Regions from separate parts of the Parapusillimonas sp. JC17 genome, predicted to be linked through region 2. Evidence: predicted binding sites of a transcription regulator. Region 2 holds the regulator's gene; each other region holds the start of a gene.
What was found. The regulator FNR, encoded in region 2, switches genes on or off when oxygen is low (the NO sensors DNR and NnrR bind a similar motif). The targets are predictions, from matches to a motif close to TTGATNNNNATCAA.
Positions count from the first base shown of each region.

Region 1: a site for FNR is predicted at 3,043-3,056, ahead of ACSBPU_RS10025 (DUF3079 domain-containing protein). Genes of this name have one in related genera too.
Region 3: a site for FNR is predicted at 2,754-2,767, ahead of ACSBPU_RS04800 (ribonucleoside triphosphate reductase). Genes of this name have one in related genera too.

Region 1 covers NZ_CP197474.1:2,070,151-2,076,839, reverse strand. Annotated here, with positions in the region: gene ACSBPU_RS10045 (DUF3348 domain-containing protein) at 1-740, opposite strand, end outside; gene ACSBPU_RS10040 (hypothetical protein) at 819-1,634, shown strand; gene ACSBPU_RS10035 (RNA-binding S4 domain-containing protein) at 1,636-2,016, opposite strand; gene ACSBPU_RS10030 (sulfite exporter TauE/SafE family protein) at 2,083-2,838, opposite strand; gene ACSBPU_RS10025 (DUF3079 domain-containing protein) at 3,118-3,327, shown strand; gene ACSBPU_RS10020 (ester cyclase) at 3,365-3,796, opposite strand; gene ACSBPU_RS10015 (thiopurine S-methyltransferase) at 3,966-4,643, shown strand; gene ACSBPU_RS10010 (hypothetical protein) at 4,693-4,929, opposite strand; gene ACSBPU_RS10005 (BON domain-containing protein) at 5,074-5,496, shown strand; gene ACSBPU_RS10000 (alpha,alpha-trehalose-phosphate synthase (UDP-forming)) at 5,631-6,689, shown strand, end outside.
Region 2 covers NZ_CP197474.1:2,593,193-2,599,881, reverse strand. Annotated here, with positions in the region: gene ACSBPU_RS12430 (CcoQ/FixQ family Cbb3-type cytochrome c oxidase assembly chaperone) at 1-71, shown strand, start outside; gene ccoP (cytochrome-c oxidase, cbb3-type subunit III) at 64-990, shown strand; gene ccoG (cytochrome c oxidase accessory protein CcoG) at 1,019-2,524, shown strand; gene ACSBPU_RS12415 (FixH family protein) at 2,546-2,794, shown strand; gene ACSBPU_RS12410 (hypothetical protein) at 2,828-3,082, shown strand; gene fnr (fumarate/nitrate reduction transcriptional regulator Fnr) at 3,114-3,842, opposite strand; gene ACSBPU_RS12400 (LysR family transcriptional regulator) at 3,976-4,884, opposite strand; gene clpB (ATP-dependent chaperone ClpB) at 5,201-6,689, shown strand, end outside.
Region 3 covers NZ_CP197474.1:988,526-995,214, forward strand. Annotated here, with positions in the region: gene ACSBPU_RS04790 (anaerobic ribonucleoside-triphosphate reductase activating protein) at 1-501, opposite strand, end outside; gene nrdD (anaerobic ribonucleoside-triphosphate reductase) at 686-883, opposite strand; gene ACSBPU_RS04800 (ribonucleoside triphosphate reductase) at 934-2,661, opposite strand; gene ACSBPU_RS04805 (aspartate/glutamate racemase family protein) at 3,020-3,835, shown strand; gene ACSBPU_RS04810 (Bug family tripartite tricarboxylate transporter substrate binding protein) at 3,951-4,202, shown strand; gene ACSBPU_RS04815 (DUF2946 family protein) at 4,338-4,721, shown strand; gene ACSBPU_RS04820 (TonB-dependent receptor) at 4,880-6,689, shown strand, end outside.

The sequences.
Region 1 (6,689 bases), 520 kb from region 2:
GCCCGCAGCGCCCCAAGCAGTCCCTCTACGGGTTGTAAACGAAGATCCAGTTCCGCGCTCAATACGCTTTGCATGTCCTTGCAGAACACGCCCAGCCAGTCGCCGGATGCCGGCGACTGTTCCGGGACGCCCTCTTCTTCCGCGCCGGATCCGGCCGGGCGCAGGCGAAGAAAACGCTGCTCGAGCAATCCCGGTATGGCGGACAGCAACTCGTATTCGCGCTCACTCAGCGCCTGCTCCATGACCGCGTCCAGCACCGCCAGGCGCGCCGAGCCGGGCGAACCGGACGCAAGCATTGCCCTCAAGCGCGCCCTCAGGGCGGTGATGGCGCTTTCCATATTTTGCTGCAGCGAACCATAGCGCTGGCGGTAAATCGAATACTCGACGGGCGGCACATGCCTGCCATCCCGCGGGATGGCGGCCTTCGGCCGGGCGCGAGCACGCGCAGGCGCCGGCTCGCCCAGACCTGCTATCGCACGTTCGAGCATCGCTCTGACACGCGCGCAGTCCTGTTCCGCCTCGGCGATGTCCTGGCGGTCGGAGCCCGCCCGCGCGCCCGCCGCCGGGGAGGCGCCCAGCGCCGATGCCAAATCGATCGCATTGGTCCAGCCCAGCCACTGGCTCAGGCGGTCGGGCAGCAATTGCCCTGGCTCTTGGACATTGGCATCAAGAAGCCGGGATAACAAGCGAATGAGCGGCGGCCCGCTGAAGTTCGTGCGCCGGGGCAGTTCTTGCGCCATACCCGCAGATCAAAAACCCATGAGTTTACACTCAATGGGAAGTAAACTACGGCCGCTGCCACTCCTGTCCACTCCACCATGGCGACCATCATCATCAACGAAGCGCTGCGCGCTTTCATCGACCCCTTGACCGAAGACGAATATGCGGCGCTGGAAAGCAGCCTGCTCGCAGAAGGGTGCCGAGATGCACTTGTACTGTGGGAAGATCTGCTGGTGGATGGCCATAACCGATATGCAATCTGCCGCAAACACGGCATTCCCTACAAGACGATCCAGAATACCTCGTTCAGATCCCTGGACGACGTTTATTTATGGATGATCGACAACCACCTGGGCCGGCGCAGCGTATCGGATTTCCAGCGGGGCGTGCTCGCCTTGCGCAAGAAAGAGATTCTTGCCGCCCGCCTGGCCCAGGCGTCGGATAAACCCGGCCTGGCCGGAGCAACGCCCAGCGCGGAAGACGCCGAAGCGCCCGCGCCCAAGCTTGCGCTCACACGGGAGGCGATGGCGCGGGCCGCGCGCCTCAGCGGCACCACCCTGGGCCAGATAGAAAGAATTCAAAAAACGGCGACGCCGAAACTGGTGGAAGCCGTAAGATCGGGCACGGTTTCAATCAGTGCGGCCGCCGAAGTGGCAAGCCTGCCGGAAGAGAAACAGCTGGCCGCGGTCGAGGGCGGGAAAAAAGAGCTGCGCTCGGTCGCGAAACAGCTGCGCGAAGCGCGCGTGCCGCCCAAACCGCCTGCTCCGCCGCTGCCGGATGATCCCACACCGCAAGACATCGAAATCCATCGCCTTCAACTGCAGCTCGCCGAACTCAAGGCCGAACGCGACCAGCTGAAACAGAAAGTGCAGCATCTGACCATCGCCTTGGCCGAAGCGCGAGGCAGGCACTGATTCACTTGCCCCGCAGGCGGTCGATCAAGCGGCGATCACGCTTGGTCGGTCGGCCGTCCGACAGGTCTTGCCCGGGTTCGGGCGCCAGCCGGCGCATTTCTGCCGCCCGTTCCCTTGCCTGAACGCTTTCGGGGGTCTCTTCGTACAGCAGACGCGCCACCGGGGCCGGTCCGCGCACACCGCTCACGCCACAGACGCGCACGTGGATGGGCGGGTCTTCCTTGCGTATGCAGACTATGTCGTTTGCCGACACCTCGCGGGCCGGCTTGGCCATCTGGCCATTGACTTGCACCCTGCCCTTGCCGATTTCCTGCACGGCCAGGCTGCGCGTCTTGTAGAAGCGCGCCGCCCAAAGCCATTTGTCGAGTCGTATCTTGTCCATTGCATACCGCTCCGCGGTCGGGAAAATATAAATGTCCGAGTCCTGCTCCGGCGGCCTTCGGCCGTGTCAGAACGAACGCGCCATGATTTGCGGGACCGATGCGGCCAGCATTGCGATCCCCGATGCCGTCAGCAATCCCAGCACCACTTGCCGAAAAGCGTTCTCGCTGATGCCGATATAGACCCGGGCGCCAAGCAGGCTGGGCACCAGTATGGCTGGAATCATCATGCCGAACACGGGCAGCATGTCGCGCGTCACGATGCCGGTGGCAATGTAGCTTCCCATGGTCACGATCAGCATGGAAAGATTGAAGTTCTGAATCACCGCGCGTTGCGTGTCCTTGCCCAGTCCGCGCAAGGTGCACCACAAGCTCGGTACGATGCCGGTAAAGCCGCCCAGTCCTCCCATGATGCCGCCGGTCACGCCAACTGCGCCGTCCAGCAGCCGGCCGCCCGCCTCGACATGGGGCAAACGCCTGGCCATCAGCATGACGGGACACCACACGACCAGCAAAGCGCCCAGTATGGCTTTGAACCAGACGATATCCAGCTTGGGCAGCAGCGCCACCCCCAGCGGCACGCCAAGCAAGCCACCCAGTACGAAGGGCGCCAATCGTTTCAGGTCGAACCCCCGGCGCACCGTCACGGCCGCAATGACCTGTCCGGTCAAAGCCCCGAACACCGCCAGCGCAGCCGCCAGGCGCGGCTCGAGCACCCACGCCCAGATCGACATGGCCACCAGGCCGAAGCCGAAGCCCGACAAGCCCTGCACGAACGCGGCGGCCACTGCTCCCACGACGGCCACGATATAAATCGACTCCATCTTCCCCCCGCTGGTTCTTTTGGCCAGGCTCCGAAAGGGGGAATTATTCCATAAGGGAGGGCCGAGCGGGACCGAGGGGTCAGACCCCATGCGGGGTCTGACCCCAGTAGCTGAGCGGGACTGGGGGATCAGACCTCGTATGGGGTCTGTCCCCAAAACCACAACGGGGTCGGACCCCGCATGGGGTCCGACCCCTCAAAAACATTGAGACACATCAATTACGCCACGAAAGAAGATCGCTATGCTGGTATCTCATCGAACGCTTTCCAAGGCACGGAAATGGCCAAGAAGTTTCCCCTCAATCCCTCTCACCCGGAACGCATCTGCTGGGGCTGCGACAAATACTGCCCGGTGGACTCCCTCGCCTGTGGCAATGGCTCCGACCGGACCATGCATCCCTCTGAAGTCCTCGGCGATGACTGGTATACCGTCGGCGACTGGGGGCTGGAGCCCGAGCAGGAAACCGTGGCCGGGACGGCTACGGCTTAGGCCGCGCTGCGCGTCCCGCCGGGATGCGCTTGCGCTGTCAGACCCGTGGCGGCGGCACGGCGCCCAACTGCATCATCAAGCCCAATGTATCCATGATGATGCGAGTCTCCTTTATTTTCCCCAAGACGAACCTGTCCACCACCATTCCCCAGACTCTTACCGATCGGCCTGTAGGCGGTATGCCTAGAAACACGCCATGATGCGTGCCGGTCCACTCGAACCGGGACAGGACTTTGTCCACTTCGGAGATCTGTTCGTAGATGGTCCAGTGCATGTCGGGGAACGAGGTCCTGAGGCCGCGCAGCATTTGTTTCAGCCCGCGCAGGCCGTGACCCCGCATCGGCAGGTACGCTTGCTCCTGCTCTATGACGTCGTCCCAGAAGAACTGGGCCACCGCGTCTATTTCGCCCTGATTCAGCACGACCTCCGTAAATCGGCGGACGGCATGACGGTTCGTCGTGTCTTGCATTGCGCTATGCCTCGCTTGTCTGGAACGGAATTGCCCGCTCACCGATACTTTGGCGCAAGGCGCGGCGCTTGTCATCGCGATATTCAGCGGATGAGACCAGCGACATTCGGCGGATTGCGAATTTATCTACAATGCTGCTTTCAGCAATGGATTGCATAAAAGGGACGATATGGAAGCGGAATTCTGGCTGGAACGGTGGCGCGACGGACGCATCGGGTTTCACCAAACGCGGATCACGCCGCTGTTGCAAAAATACTGGCCGTCCCTGGATCTGCCGGCCGGCGCTACGGTGATGGTGCCTCTTTGCGGAAAATCGCTGGACATGCTGTGGCTGGCCGAACAGGGCTTTCGGGTGCTGGGCGTCGAACTGGCGGAACAGGCTGTTCAGCAGTTCTTTGCCGAAAACAATCTGCCGGTCGCCACCCACCGCTCCGACATGGGCGTCCACTATGTTTCTGGCAGTATCGAGATACTTTGCGGCGACATCTTCGATATGGACGCCGCCACGCTTCGCGGATGCGCGGGGGTGTACGATCGAGCCGCCCTGGTCGCGCTGCCGGCCGACATGCGCCCGCGCTATGTCGACCATGTCTATGGACAGCTTGCCGACGGCTACCGCGGGCTGCTGCTCACGCTCGACTATCCGCAAGACGAACTGGACGGCCCCCCCTTCTCGGTCGTCGACGAAGAAGTCCAGCGCCTTTACTCGCCGCACTCCGATGCGATTGTCATCGATCGGCGCGACATTCTCGACAAGGATCCGAAGTTCCAGTCCCAAGGCGTCACTCGCCTGGATACCGTCGTGTATCGGCTGGAGCGCAGGGGTCGGACCCCGCATGGGGCCTGACCCCGTTCCTGACTTCTAGGGGCAAGACCCCTCGCAGGGTCTGACCCCGTCAAGAGCGATCCCGCAGCTCCTTCACTCCCTCGCCCTCGGCGCAGTGGTTGCAGCAAAACATGCGTCCGCTTTTTTCCAGCCCATGTCCGATGATGCGAACGCCGCAATGCTCGCAAAGCGGCGCCAGGGTCTGGATGGCGCATTCAAAGCTGTCGAACGTGTACGTTTGGCCGTCGGAGACGGTCACATCGAAGGACTTGTCGTAATCATTGCCGCACTGGTCGCATTTCGCCATGTCTCTCTCCTGCCGAAAAAACAAGTTGAAGTCCCGGGCAGCAAACGCCGTGCCCCTGGCCATGCGGCCGCGGGCGGAGGCTGCGCCAGGCACGAGTCTTGCAAGGAAAGCGCCGAATCCCGCCTGAACGCCAAGGAGAACGCCATGCCCGACAAAGACCCCAAGACCAAACAGCCGGAAGCTGAGTACGATGGTCCTTCCGGTGCGGATGAGCGCTACAGCCGCAATCAGCAATATGGCCAGGGCGACAATGCCCAGCTGGATCGCAGGAGCGGCGATGAAACGGAAACCGGCCGCCGGATAGAAGATGAGGACAGCATACGCGACAGCATCCGCCAACGGCTCGACCAAAGCGGCTTGGACGTCGCGAACGTCGAAATCAGTGTGGCGGACGACCGCATCACCCTCGATGGCGATACCATGGACGAATCCAATCGTAACGCCATCGAGCAATGCGCCGGAACGCATGCCGGCATACGCCAGGTCCGGAACCTGATACGGATACGCCGCGGCGTGCAGCCGGATCTGGGCGCCAGCGCAGACAGCGATGAAATGAGCAAACGCTGAAGGCCGGAATCGACGGTCCGCGGCAGCAAGCCGTTGCCGCCGTCGAAATCCGTTTGCAAAGGCTCTATCAGGCGCAATTTTGCATGACCGCGCCAGGTTGGCTATATTGCATGCATTGGGAACGGGGAAGTCGCATGGCACGGATTCTGGTCGTCTCTAATCGGGTTGCGCCGTTGGCGGAAGGGCAAGTTGCCACAGGAGGGCTTGCAGTCGGCGTGCTCGACGCGCTGAAGGAAGTCGGCGGCATATGGATGGGCTGGAGCGGCGAAATCGCCCGCGAGTCCGGCACCCCGCGCGCCGAACAAGGCAGTGGCGGACTCTCGTTGATCACTTGGCCGCTGTCCCAGTATGACTACGACACCTTTTACCGGGGCTTCGCCAACAGCGTCCTGTGGCCTGTTTTCCATTTCCGCACCGACTTGCTGCACTATCGGGACGAAGATTACGAAGGCTACAAGCGCGTCAATCGAATTTTTGCCGAGCAACTGCGGCGCGTGGCACAACCCGACGACCTGATCTGGGTTCACGATTATCATTTCCTGCCCCTGGCTCAGTATTGCCGCGAGTTGGGCATGCAGCAGAAATTCGGCCTGTTCCTGCATATCCCGTTTCCTAGCGACCAAGTCTTCCGGACGATTCCCCATCATGCCGATCTGGCGCGTGCCATGGCGGCCTTCGACCTCATAGGCCTGCAAACCAACGACGACCTGCTGGCCATGCGCGATTATTACGAGCGGCACCTGGGGGCCTCCACCAGCCACGACACCGTCGTTCTGAACGGCAAGGCGACGCGCATGGGTGTGTACCCCATTGGAGTCTGCCCCGAAGACATCCAAAGCCTGTCCCGCGAACATCGGAACAGCCGCGAACTGATCAAGCTCAAATCCGGCCTTCAACATCGTCGGCTGATCATCAGCGTAGACCGGCTGGACTACAGCAAAGGCCTGGTCGAGCGTTTCCGCGGATTCGAATGCCTGCTCGACACGCGGCCGAAGTTCAGGGGACATGTGTCCTTCGTACAGATCGCACCGCCATCGCGCGCCGACGTACATGGGTACCGCAACCTGCGCCGGACACTGGAACAAACCGCGGGACGCATCAACGGTCGCTGGACCGAGTTGTCATGGACGCCCATACGCTACATGAACCGCTCGTTCGACCGGCCCACGCTGATGTCCTTCTTTCGCGCGTCC
Region 2 (6,689 bases):
CTTCCATGCTGCCTTTCGCTTTGCCGGATGAGTTCGTGACGGAGAAGAAGGAAGGGGGCTCTCATGAGTGATTTTATAAATGGCTTCTGGGGCTACTTCATTTCCGTCATCACCCTGGGCGGGATAGCCTTCTGTCTGTGGCTGCTGTTCACCCAGCGCGCATGGCTGGGCAAGAGCGTTCCCGAAGTGGACGACAATGCCGTCCACGTATGGGATGGCGACATCACGGAATTGAATACGGCCGTACCGCGCTGGTGGACCGTTTTCTACATCGGCCTGTGCGTCGTGGCGCTGGGCATACTCTTCCTGTACCCGGGCCTGGGCACCTACCAGGGCACGATCGGTTATACCGCCGCCAGGGAAGTCAAGGCCGACCAGGAAGCGCTCAAGGCCCAGATCGCGCCGGTGTATGCGCGCTATCAGGAAATGGCCATCGAGGACATAGCGCGTGACGCCAGCGCGCGGGAGATCGGCCAACGGCTGTTCCTGAATAATTGCGCCCAGTGCCACGGCTCCGATGCCCGCGGCAGCGGCAGCTTCCCGAACCTGACGGACGGGGACTGGCTGTACGGCGGGAATCCCGAGCAGATCATGCAGACGATCACCAAGGGCCGCCACGGCATGATGCCGCCCTGGAGCTCTCAGATCTCGCCCGCGCAAGCATCCGACATCGCCCAGTACGTACGGTCGCTGTCCGGGCTTGCCGCCGATTCGCTGCGTGTCGTTCCAGGCAAGCGGGGCTTCGACACCTTTTGCGTGGCTTGCCACGGGGCGGAAGGCAAGGGCAACACCGCGTTGGGCGCGCCCAACCTGACCGACAACGTCTGGCTTTTCGGTAGCTCCGAGGCGTCCATCGTGGAAACCATCTTGAACGGCCGCCAGAACCATATGCCGGCCCAGGAGGGCATCCTGACTCCGGAACAGATCCGCATGTTGACCGCCTGGGTCTGGGGGCTGGGCAATCAGGGGCAGAAGGTGGCAACCAAATAGGTGCCGCGAACATTAGCTGAGGTATGAAATGAGTAACGAACCCGTCGCCCAACCCGTTTCCGGACAACCCGTGGAAGCCGTGCCAGCCTGGCAGCCGCCGCGTGTGTCCAAGGGGCGGGGAGGCGGTTCGTCTCCTCAGGTCGAAAAGGCGCTCAAAGACGTACGGAGCAAGATCTATCCCCGCTCCGTATCGGGCATATTCGCCCGTTGGCGCATCATCATGGTGTTCGTCACCCAGCTGATCTTCTACGGCCTGCCATGGCTGCAATGGAACGGTCGCCAGGCGGTGCTGTTCGATCTGGGCGCCCGGAAATTCTATCTTTTCGGCATGGTCCTGTGGCCGCAGGACGTCATCTATCTGTCCGTCCTGCTCGTCATTTCGGCCTTCGGCCTGTTCTTGTTCACGGCCATGGCGGGGCGGCTCTTCTGCGGATATGCCTGTCCCCAGACGGTCTATACCGAAATTTTCATGTGGGTCGAGCGCCGCATCGAAGGCGACCGGATGGCTCGCATCCGCCTGGACGAGCAGCCCTGGAGCCTGCGCAAGTTCCGCCTGAAGGCGAGCAAGCACATCGTCTGGATACTGATCGCCTGGTGGACGGGATCCACCTTCATCGGCTATTTTGCGCCCATCCGCGAACTCGGCATGGGCCTGCTGACCCTGTCGCTGGGGCCATGGCAGTGGTTCTGGATGGTTTTTTACGCCGTCGCCACCTGGGGCAATGCCGGCTTTCTTCGCGAGTCGGTCTGTAAGTACATGTGTCCCTATGCGCGTTTCCAGAGCGTCATGGTGGACGATGACACATTTGTGGTCACCTATGACCATGTGCGGGGCGAGCCGCGCGGCGGCCGGTCGCGCAAGATCGACCACAAAGAGGCGGGCATGGGCGACTGTGTCGACTGCAGCCTTTGCGTGCAGGTCTGTCCCACCGGCATCGATATTCGCGAGGGCCTGCAATACATGTGCATAGGCTGCGGCGCATGCGTCGATGCCTGTGATCAGGTCATGGACAAGATGGGCTACGAACCGGGCCTTATCCGCTACACTTCCGGACGCGCCATCACCGACCGCATGACACAGAGCCAGGTGCGCAAGCGCATGTTGCGGCCCAGGGTGCTGGCGTATTCCATCATTTTGGGCGCGATCGTCATCGCCTTCATCGTTTCGCTGGCAACCCGCACGACGCTGCGTGTGGACGTTATCCGGGACCGTGGCTCGCTGGGCCGGGAAGTTGCCGGCGGCATGATAGAGAACGTATACAGGCTGCAACTGATCAACACATCCGAGTCGCCCGTTACGCTCACTTTCAGTGCCACCGGGTTGCCGGAGCTGTCCGTGATGGCGGGCGACGAGGGCGGCACGACGGTGAAGGTCGATGGCGCATCGAACAGGCTGGTTCCATTCGTGGTCCGCGCTCCGGCCGGCCAGGTTTCTTCGGGCCTGCACGAAATCGAGCTCCATGCGGTGGGCCACTACGACGAAGGCGATGAAACGACGGTGGTGGAACGTTCCAGCTTCTTCGTGCCCAAATGATTGACTGACGGGGATACAAAAATGTCACAAGCAGAAGCCGACGCGGCCAGGGCGGTAGGACCCAGCAAGCCCTGGTGGCGCGAACCTTGGCCATGGATCATCATGGCAGGTCCGGCCGCCGCCATCGTGGGCTGCATCATCACCATCGTGCTGGCCGTGCAGAATTTCAGCGACCAGGCAATAGAAGACGGCGGGGTAAAGCGCGGCCTCGTCGTGACCAAGCAGGCGCCCGTCGAAGCGCCCACCGCGCCGCCAAATCCGGAACCCTGATAAGATAATAAAAAAATCAGACCGGAGACTTTTATGAGGCATGTGACGGCAATGTTGATTCTGTGGCCATCCTTCCTGCTTGCAGCAGCAACCAGCGCGACCGTTTTCGCGCTGATAGACCCGCTGGACATCACCTTTCTTGGGCATATACACGCCAGCCGTCAGCAGGTCTACGCGGGCGGCTTTTTTCTTTTCTGGCTGATGGCGGCGGTTTCCAGCGCGCTGACCCTGCATTTGGCGCCGCGCGGCCGCGTCCTGGACGAGTTTGGCGACCCCATCAATGAATGACGGTGTCGGCTCGAACCTGTCTCGGCTTGACCTAGCCGCAGTCGGTTCCGGATAGCTGCCGCAGGCCTTGCATGTCCAGGATATGGACTTCGCGCTGCTGTACCCGTATGAAGCCTTCGCGGGCAAACCGCGAAAACAGCCGGCTGACGGTTTCCAGGGTCAGCCCCAGATAGTTGCCGATTTCTTCCCGGCTCATTCGCAGAATGAATTCGGTGGACGAATACCCCAAGGCCGCCAGCCGCTGCGACAGGTTGATCAGAAAAGCCGCCAGGCGCTGTTCGGAGCGCAAGGCGCCCAAGGTCATGACGAGCTGGTGCGCCCGGTTGATTTCCTTGCTCATCAGCCTGCGGAACTGCCACTGTAAAGAGGGCACCTTCAGGGCCAATTGGTCCATTTCGTCGAGCCTGATCACGCACACTTCGCTGTCTTCGAGGGCGATTGCATGCGATACGTGGCGATCGTCCACCAGGCCATCCATGCCGATGATTTCGCCGGGCAGCAGGAAGCCGGTGATCTGCACTTGCCCGGATGCATCTTCAAGCTGGGTTTTCAGCGAGCCCGATCGTATGCCGTAGATGGCTTCCGTTTTTTCGCCGAGGTGAAAGAGCGCTTTACCCTTGGGGATGCGAATACGTTCTTTGACTAGTTCGTCGAGCTTCGAGACATCGCTTCGCGGCATTCCAACGGGCAGGCAGATTTCGTTGAGCATGCATGTGGAACAGTGCGTGGACTCTGGCGTAACGGCGATCTTTTTTTGCATACGATCGTCCTGAGGACGAATGAAAAAACCTATTGTAGGCGGAATTCAAGGGAATTTTCGTGCCTTTTGACCTGAGTCAAAAGGCACGATGGCGTATGGGTGATTAAATGACACACTGGCTGTGTGTCTTCCGCTAATTGACGTCCCAGTAAGAGGACTCCGAATAGGTGGACTTTAGCATATCGACGAAAGCCCGTACCCGCAAGGGCAGGTGGCGTCGTTCGGGCAGCATGGCGAAGATTCCATTGGCGGGCGCTGCATATTCATCCAGTACGCTGATCAGCCGGCCGGCCGCCAGGTCCTCGCGGACTTCCCACAACGAGCGCCAGGCCAGGCCGACGGCGTCGAGCGTCCATTGATGCAACACGGAACCGTCGCTGCAGGCCATATTGCCTTTGACCCGTATTGCACGCAGCTCGCCATCCTGGCGCAGCAGCCATCCGCGCGCCTGGTTCCCCTGGTTGCCGAAAGACAGGCAGTTGTGCAGCGTGAGATCGCTGGGCTGCTGCGGCTTGCCGTGTTTCGCCAGGTATTCCGGAGCGGCCACGATGACGCGTTTATTGTCGGCCAGGCGCAGGCCCACGATCTGCGAGTCGTCCAGTTCGCCGATGCGGATGGCGCAATCGTAACGTTCTTCGATCAGGTCGACCAGGCGGTCGCTCAAGTCGAGCGAGATCGTCATGTTGGGATGGTTCTTGATGAAATCAGGCAGCAGGGGAGCCACATGCCGGCGCCCGAAGCCGGCCGGGGCGGTTACCCGCAGGTGGCCGCTGGGATCAAGGCTGCCCTGGCTGACCCGTGCTTCGGTCTCGTTCAAGTCGCGCAGTATGCGCTGCGCTTCTTCGAGAAAGGCTTCGCCTTCCGAGGTCAGGGACAGGCGGCGGGTGGAGCGCAGCAGCAGCTTTATGCCCAGGCGCTCTTCAAGCGCGTTGATGCGTCGGCCGATCATGGCCGGCGCAACGCCTTCGGCGCGCGCCGCAGCCGACAGGCTACCCAGCGTGGCGACGGCCACGAAGCTTTCAAGTTGTTTGAACTTACCCATGCTGAACGGTAATGACGAAGACGGCGCAAGGTTTCGGCCGCCACCGGACTATAGTAGCAGAGGGATGCAAGGGGTCAGACCCCATGCCGGGTCTGACCCCGCCGCCGTAACTTGTCCGGGGTCAGCCCCCCATGGGTCTGACCCCAATACGGAAGCCGCACGGGGTCGGACCCCGAATGGGGTCCGACCCCTCTAACACAGACGGGGTCCGACCCCTCACGACCCCTCGAAAAGGCCGGCCAGCCCTTGAAATCAAGGCTTTTGGCCCTACATAGTCTTCATTCGAGCTCATGCTCTCCCAATAAAAGACACGACTATGCGATTCGACAAACTCACCACGAAGTTTCAGCAGGCCATTGCGGATGCGCAAAGCCTGGCTGTCAAGAACGACAATCCTTACATAGAACCGGCCCATGTGCTGTCGGCATTGCTTGCCGATGCCGACAGCGGCGCGGCCAGCCTGCTGGCGCGCGCCGGGACGGCGGTCAACCGGGTCGGCCCTGCCCTGAACAGGCATATCGAAAGCCTGCCGCAAGTGCAGGGGGCGGAAGGCAATATCCAGGTCAGCCGCGAGCTGCAGGCCGCGCTGGCGCGTACCGATAAGGAAGCCACCACGCGCGGCGATTCCTATATCGCCAGCGAATTGTTCCTGCTCGCCCTGTGCGATGACAAGGGTGAGGTCGGACGCATCCTGCGCGACGCCGGGCTGCAGCGCAAAGCGCTTGAAACCGCTATCGAGGCGGTGCGGGGCGGCGCCGCCGTATCGGACTCCGAGGGCGAGTCGAATCGCGAAGCGCTGGCGAAGTACACCACCGACCTGACCGAACGGGCCCGCCAGGGCAAGCTGGATCCGGTCATCGGCCGCGACGACGAGATTCGCCGCTCCATACAGATCCTGCAGCGCAGGACCAAGAACAATCCCGTCCTGATCGGCGAGCCCGGCGTGGGCAAGACCGCGATCGTCGAGGGCCTGGCGCAGCGCATCGTCAACAACGAAGTGCCCGAGACGCTGAAGGGCAAGCGCGTGCTGACGCTCGACCTGGCCGCCCTGCTGGCTGGCGCCAAGTACCGGGGCGAATTCGAGGAGCGTTTGAAGGCGGTGCTGAAGGAGCTCTCGCAGGACGCCGGCCAGACCATCGTCTTCATCGACGAGCTGCACACCATGGTGGGCGCCGGCAAGGCCGAAGGCGCCATGGACGCGGGCAATATGCTCAAGCCCGCGCTGTCGCGCGGCGAACTGCATTGCATCGGCGCGACCACGCTGGACGAATACCGCAAATACATCGAGAAAGACGCCGCGCTGGAACGGCGTTTCCAGAAGGTGCAGGTCAACGAGCCCGATGTGGAGTCCACCATCGCCATTCTGCGTGGGTTGCAGGAAAGATACGAATTGCACCATGGCGTGGCCATCACCGATCCGGCCATCGTCGCCGCCGCAGAACTCTCCCATCGCTACATCACGGACCGCTTCCTGCCCGACAAGGCGATCGACCTGATCGACGAGGCCGCTGCTCGCATCCGCATGGAAATCGACTCCAAGCCCGAAGTCATGGACCGGCTGGACCGCCGCATCATCCAGCTGAAGATCGAGCGCGAGGCCGTCAACAAGGATACGGACGAAGCCTCGCAGCGCCGCCTGAAGGCGATCGAGGACGAACTGCTGAAACTGCAGCGCGAATACAACGACTACGAGGAAATTTGGAAAGCCGAGAAAGCGGCTGTGCAAGGCTCGCAGGCGATCAAGGAAGAGATCGAACGCACGCGCGCCGAAATGGCGGAACTTCAGCGCAAGGGGCAATTCGACA
Region 3 (6,689 bases), 1.6 Mb from region 2:
GGTCGTCCGGCATTCATGATGAACGCCGCTATCCAGCACGGCGCTCAAGCTGTCGAAGGCATGGGTGCCGCTGCCTTTCGTCTTTGTGACCCGTTCATAGCCATCGGCATCGGCTTTGATGTCCAGGCCCACCCAGTCCAGCAACGGCAGCACTTTCCGCAACCTCGCGGGATGGGTGCCTCCACTGTGCAGTCCGACCAGAAAGCCCAGGCTGCGCACTTCATGGATGGCGGCCTCGAGGCCCGGATCCATCGTTGGTTCGCCGCCGCTGAAGACCACGGCATCGATCAGCCCGACCCGGCGGCGGAGCAGTCCCGTCACGTCCGACCAGGGAACGGGGCTATGCGCCGTGCGGATCTGCAAGTGCGGATTGTGGCAATACCCGCAACGCCACGGGCAGCCCTGCACAAAGATCACGGCGGAAAGCTTGCCAGGATAGTCGGTGGCCGTGAACGGCGTGATGCCGCCCACTTTCAGCTTGTTGGGGACGTGCAAGGTCATATTCGGTATTGGCTTGGGTGCATGGGGTCAGACCCCATCCGGGGTCTTACCCCAAAGTAAATTGGCCGGGGCAGATGGCCGGGGTCAGACCCCATCCGGGGTCTTACCCCAAAGTAAATTGGCCGGGGCAGATGGCCGGGGTCAGACCCCATGCGGGGTCTGACCCCAAGTAAGTTTGTCGGCGTCAGAGAGCCGGGGTCAGACCCCGTATGGGGTCTGACCCCTTAGCGTTTTCGTTGAAATACCGGCGCTCGTGGAACTCGCCTTTCTTGCCGATGTTGAAAGAGGAAACGGGGCGATGGTAGCCCATGACGCGGGTCCATATTTCGCAGGGCTGGCGTTCGCCGTCCGTCAATGTGATGGCTTGCTGATGTTCAGTCATGATGAGCTTTCCTTGTTGAAAAGATTGAGATGGATGGTTGAAACGGCCGATCACACGGCCAATGCGATGCTGTGTTCGGCATCGGCGTCCTTCCGCTTGCGAGCCAGGATCTCCTCGTCGCATTTGGGGCAGAATGGGTGGCTGCCGCCCAGATAGCCATGGACGGGGCAGATGGAAAAAGTCGGGGTCACCGTGATGTAGGGCAGACGGAAGTTGCCGAGCGCGCGCTTGACCAGGTTTCGGCATGCATCAGCGCTGGAAAGCGGTTCGGTCATGTAAAGATGCAGCACCGTGCCGCCGGTGTACTTGCATTGCAGCGTGTCCTGGCGTTCGAGGGCCTCGAAGGGATCGTCGGTGAAACCCACGGGCAATTGGGACGAGTTCGTGTAGTACGGCATTTCGTCCGTGCCGGCTTGCAGCATGTCCGGATAGCGCTTCCGGTCCTCCTTGGCGAACCGGTAGGTCGTTCCTTCGGCGGGCGTCGCTTCCAGGTTGTACATATGGCCTGTTTCCTGCTGGAAGCCGGTGATTCGCCGGCGCACGTGATCGAGCGCCCGCAAGGCGAAACCATGGCCCCATTCCGTCGTGATGTCGTGATCATCGGCGGTGAAGTTTCGGATCATCTCATTGATGCCGTTGACGCCCAGCGTAGAGAAGTGATTGCGCAATGTGCCGAGGTAGCGGCGGGTGTAGGGAAACAGGCCGTCGTCCATCAATCTTTGAATGAGTGCGCGCTTGAGTTCCAGGCTGTCCCGCCCCAGGCAAAGCAGCTCATCCAGCCGGGCGAACAGGGCGGTTTCGTCTCCCGCAAAGAGATGACCCAGCCGCGCGCAATTGACGGTGACAACGCCCAGTGAACCCGTTTGCTCCGCGGAGCCGAACAGGCCGTTGCCTCGTTTGAGAAGCTCGCGAAGATCCAGCTGCAGCCGGCAGCACATGGAGCGGATCATATTGGGCTTGAGTTCGGAATTGATGAAGTTCTGGAAGTAGGGGAGCCCGTAGCGCGCGGTCATTTCGAACAGCAGTTCGGCATTGGGGCTGTGCCAGTCGAAGTCTTCGGTGATGTTGTAGGTGGGAATCGGAAAGGTGAAGACCCTGCCCTTCGCGTCTCCGGCCATCATCACTTCGATATAGGCGCGATTGATCACGTCCATTTCGGCTTGCAGATCGCCATAGGTGAACGGCATTTCCTCACCCGCGACCACCGGCACCTGATCGCGCAGGTCTTCGGGGCACACCCAGTCGAACGTGAGGTTCGTGAACGGCGTCTGCGTGCCCCAGCGTGAAGGCACATTGAGGTTGTAGATGAGTTCCTGCATGGACTGGCGGACATCCTCGTAGCGGAGGCCGTCTTTGCGGACATAGGGTGCCATGTAGGTGTCGAAGGAGCTGAATGCTTGCGCGCCCGCCCACTCATTCTGCATGGTCCCCAGGAAATTCACGATTTGACCCACGGCGCTGGACATATGGCGTGGAGGACCGGCTTCCACCTTGCCGGGCACGCCGTTCAGTCCTTCATTGAGCAGGGTGCGCAGCGACCAGCCGGCGCAGTACCCGGAAAGCATGTCCAGGTCATGGATGTGCAGGTCCGCATTTCGGTGGGCGGCGCCCACCGCGGGTGGATAGACATGATCCAGCCAGTAATTCGCGATGACTTTGCCCGAGACATTGAGGATGAGCCCGCCCAGCGAATAGCCTTGGTTCGCGTTGGCGTTCACGCGCCAGTCCGCTTTGCTGAGGTATTCCTCGATGGAAGGCTTTACTGCGATATCTGTCATGATTTTTCCAATCAACTATATGTAGTGTTTTGTGAACTCTAATTCACTACATATAGTGTTTCAAGGAAAAGCTGCCATGAATCGCAGAATGCTTGATGTGGGTTAAACGCCGGCGGGGGTCAGACCCCATGCGGGGTCTAACCCCACTGCGGATCGGAGCCGGGGTCAGACCCTTCATAACGGAGTCGGGGTCAGACCCCGCATGGGGTCTGACCCCTCAGCAGCTACGCATGGGGTCTGACCCCTCGGCAGCTGTATACTTGGCGAACGTACAGAAAACGGTACGCGACGCGTCTGCGGTCCGCAAAAAAGCCAGGCAAAGACGCTTTCGTCATGGCCAAAGCCGAGGAAACGATTCATGCGCATCCTTTTTCAGAGCCTGATCGAAATGGGTCGAACCCCAGGGTATTTCTCGGGAATGCAAGAGCGGGCGGAGAAGATCGCGCGTCCCGGGGTCCAGGTCGACTTCGTCGGCATGCCCGAAGGGCTGTATGGCGGCAGCGTGCCCTCCGAAGTACTCAAATATCCCTACATGGCCAATATGGCCGAACAGTTCATCCTCGATAACGCCTTGCGGGCCGAAGCGGAAGGCTACGATGTCTTCGCCATCGGCTCCGTCCAGGATCCGGCTCTGGAACAGGCGCGCGCATTGGTGGACATTCCCGTGGTGGGCTACGGCGAATCGGCCATGCACATTGCCTGCAGTCTTTCCAGCAAGTTCGCCGTCCTGGTCTTTCAAGAAGGCTTCGACCAGATGATGGACCTGCGCATACGGTGGTTGGGACTGTCCGAGCGCGCGCTGCCGACCGCCCTGATCGAGGCGGATTTCAACCTGGTGGGCAGCGGTCTGACGCACGCGGAACCTTTGTTGGAACCCTTCATGCGAGCCGCGCGGCGCGCCATCCGGCAAGGCGCCGAGGCCATCATTCCCGGCCAGCTCTATCTCAGTGAGGCCATTGTCCGGGCGGGTGTCACGCGTATCGACGACGCCCCCATCGTCGACGGCCTGAGCGCCAACCTGAAGATGGCGGAAATCATGGCGGACCTGAAAGCGCTCGGCATCGGCGTGACGCGGCGCGGGTATCAGCACGCACGGCCTCCCGCCGAAATGATCGCTCACGCTCGCCGCATTCAAAAGCGCGACGAACACATCCCCCACCCGTCCACCTTTTAGCGTCGCGAGCCCTGGCTATCGGCGCTGTTTCCTTTCGTGATGCCGTTTCCAACAAGGAGGTGCTGTCCATGCTCAAACTGAACAAGCTCGGCGGGTTGCTCGCGGGTGCCATACTGTGCATCGGCGCCGCCGCACATTCACCATCTGGTACGGGATACTGGCGCCGGCCGGCACACCGGACGAGGTGGTGAAAAAAGTAGGGGACGCCATCCGCCAGGTCGTGGCCACGCCCGAAATGAAAGAAAAGCTTGAAAAGATAGGATCCGATCCCATGGTCCAGACCCCCGAGGAATTCGCCGCCTTCATCGGCAAAGAGAATAAAAAGTGGGCGGACATCGTCGAGAAATCCGGCGCTGCGAAAGAGTAGAAGGGGGGCAGACCCCGTACAGGGTCTGACCCCATGCTGGGATTTCGTTCATCGAGGCCGGGGTCTGACCCCGCATGGGGTCTGACCCCTTCCACCATGCTAAGATTTCGCCCATAGCGTCCCGCCCATAAGCTCATGGCCACCCATCTGTCGATGCTCCGACGAACCAGTTGGTGTTTGCTGGTTGCGTTCCTGTTTGCCGTGTTCGCCCCTACCGCCAAGACGGTCTGGGCGGGCGAAGCATCGCAGGTCGTATGGGTGCATCTTTGCACCGCCGATGGCGGAAGGCTCATTGCGCTGGATGAAAACGGGGATCCTGCCACGGATCTCGACAGCGGCGATCTTCATGCAGGCCATTGCCTGCTTTGCTTTCACCCTTGCGACATTCCCTCATGCACGGCCGCCGTCCCGACGGCTGCCGTCACTGTGCTGCGCTTCCAGCCTCCCGGCAAGGACTTCGTCCACGAGAACCGAGTCTGGAAGACGCCTCCCTCCAGGGCGCCACCCGTTCCTGCTTGATCCCTTACGACACGCACGGATTCCTCGGATTCCGTGCACCGCTTTGACTTCTTCAGGGAATCAACATGAACTTCCTACGTATCGGCGTGGTGGCGCCGAACCGGCGGGGACGCGGTCTCGCGACCGTGGCTCCGCACATCGCCGTCTTCGTGCTTTCAATGGGGGCGTCTACGTCGCATGCCCAGGGCGGCACCGCCACCTTACCGGCCATCGTGATCAAGAGCCAATCGACCGCCGTCCTGGACACGCCCGCGTCCACAGGCTCCAGCCTGAATCTCACTCCCCGCGAAACGCCCGCGAGCCTCGACATCATCCGCCGCGAGCAATTGGAGGAGCGCGGTGATGCAAGCGTGCTCGAAGCCATCACCCGGGCGGGCGGAATCAGCGCAATGGGCCACCCGGGAAACGGCGGGTCCGCGCTGTCTTCGCGAGGCTTCACCGACAGCACGTCGGTCATGCGCCTGTATGACGGCATGCGGCAGTATGGCGGGGTGGGCGTCACCTTTCCGTTCGATACATGGTCCATCGAACGAATAGAGGTCCTGCGCGGGCCCGCGTCGGTGGTGTATGGCGACGGCGCCATTGGCGGTGTCGTCAATGTGATTCCCCGGCGACCCCGGCACGGACCGGTGGAGAACGAGCTGCAGCTCGCTGCCGGGACGCAGGACACGGCCCGGTTCGCCTTCGACAGCAGCGGCGGCCTGACCGACAAGCTGGCTTATCGATTCGACATGAGCGGAAGCCGGAGCGAAAACTGGGTGGACCGCGGCCGGTCTCGCGACCTTACTTTGTCGGGGGCGCTGCAATGGGATGCCACGCGCGACCTGAGCCTGACCTTGAGCCATGCGCAGGGTTATCAGAAGCCCATGCGCTACTTCGGAACGCCACTGGTCGAAGGGCGCCCCGCGGGCGAGCTCAGGGACGAGAACTACAACATCGCGGATGGCCTAATCCGGTATCGGGATGCCTGGACGGAGCTGGATGCGCTTTGGACGCCGGGCGATGACACCACGGTCAAGGCCAAGCTTTACCATGTCCGCAGCAAGCGGGATTGGAGAAATGCCGAAAAATACGTATACAACCCTTCCACGAGGCTGATCGACCGTTCCGACAACACCGAGATCGGCCATGACCAGAAGCAGGTGGGCCTGACCGCCAACGCGGCTTTCGACGGTCGCCTGGGCGCATTCAAGAACACGTTCTCGGTCGGCTTCGACATCAACCGCAGCAGCTTTCAGCACACCAACAACACCTACGCGGGCAGCTCCGGGCCCGTCGACCCTTACGATCCGGTCCCGGGATACTTTCACAGCGACTATCCGACGATACCGCGCTACCGCAACGAGGCCCTCCAATATGCCTTGTTCATGGAGAACCGGACGGAGCTCACGCCGGAGTGGTCGGTGATCGCGGGCTTGCGCCATGACCGCGCCAAGGTCTCGCGCGACGACCTCGTCTCATCCTCGCGGGTACTGGATCGCAGCTATTCGGACACGGGCTTTCGAGTCGGAACGGTATTTCAGCTGCGGCCCGACCTCTCTCTGTATGCGCAGTATTCGGAAGCCGCCGATCCGGTGAGCGGCATATTGATGCTGAGCCCCGCAAACAGCGAGTTCGAGATGGCGAGAGGGCGCCAGATCGAGGTGGGGCTGAAGCAGAGCCTTCTCGACGGCAAGGGCGAGTGGACATTGGCGCTCTATCACATCAGGAAGACCGACCTGCTGACGCGCGACGCCTTGGACCCCGCCCGGCGTGTCCAGGTAGGGGCGCAATCCTCGCGGGGGATCGAAGCCTCGCTGTCCATGGAACTGGCCCGTCACTGGCGACTCGAGGCCAACGCCACCATGCTGCGCGCCCGGTACGACGACTTCACCGAATCCTCCGGCTCGCCGCCGGTGGCAGTGACGCGCAACGGGAAGGTTCCGCCCAATGTCGCCCAGCGCCTCGCCAACCTGTGGCTGAGCTGGG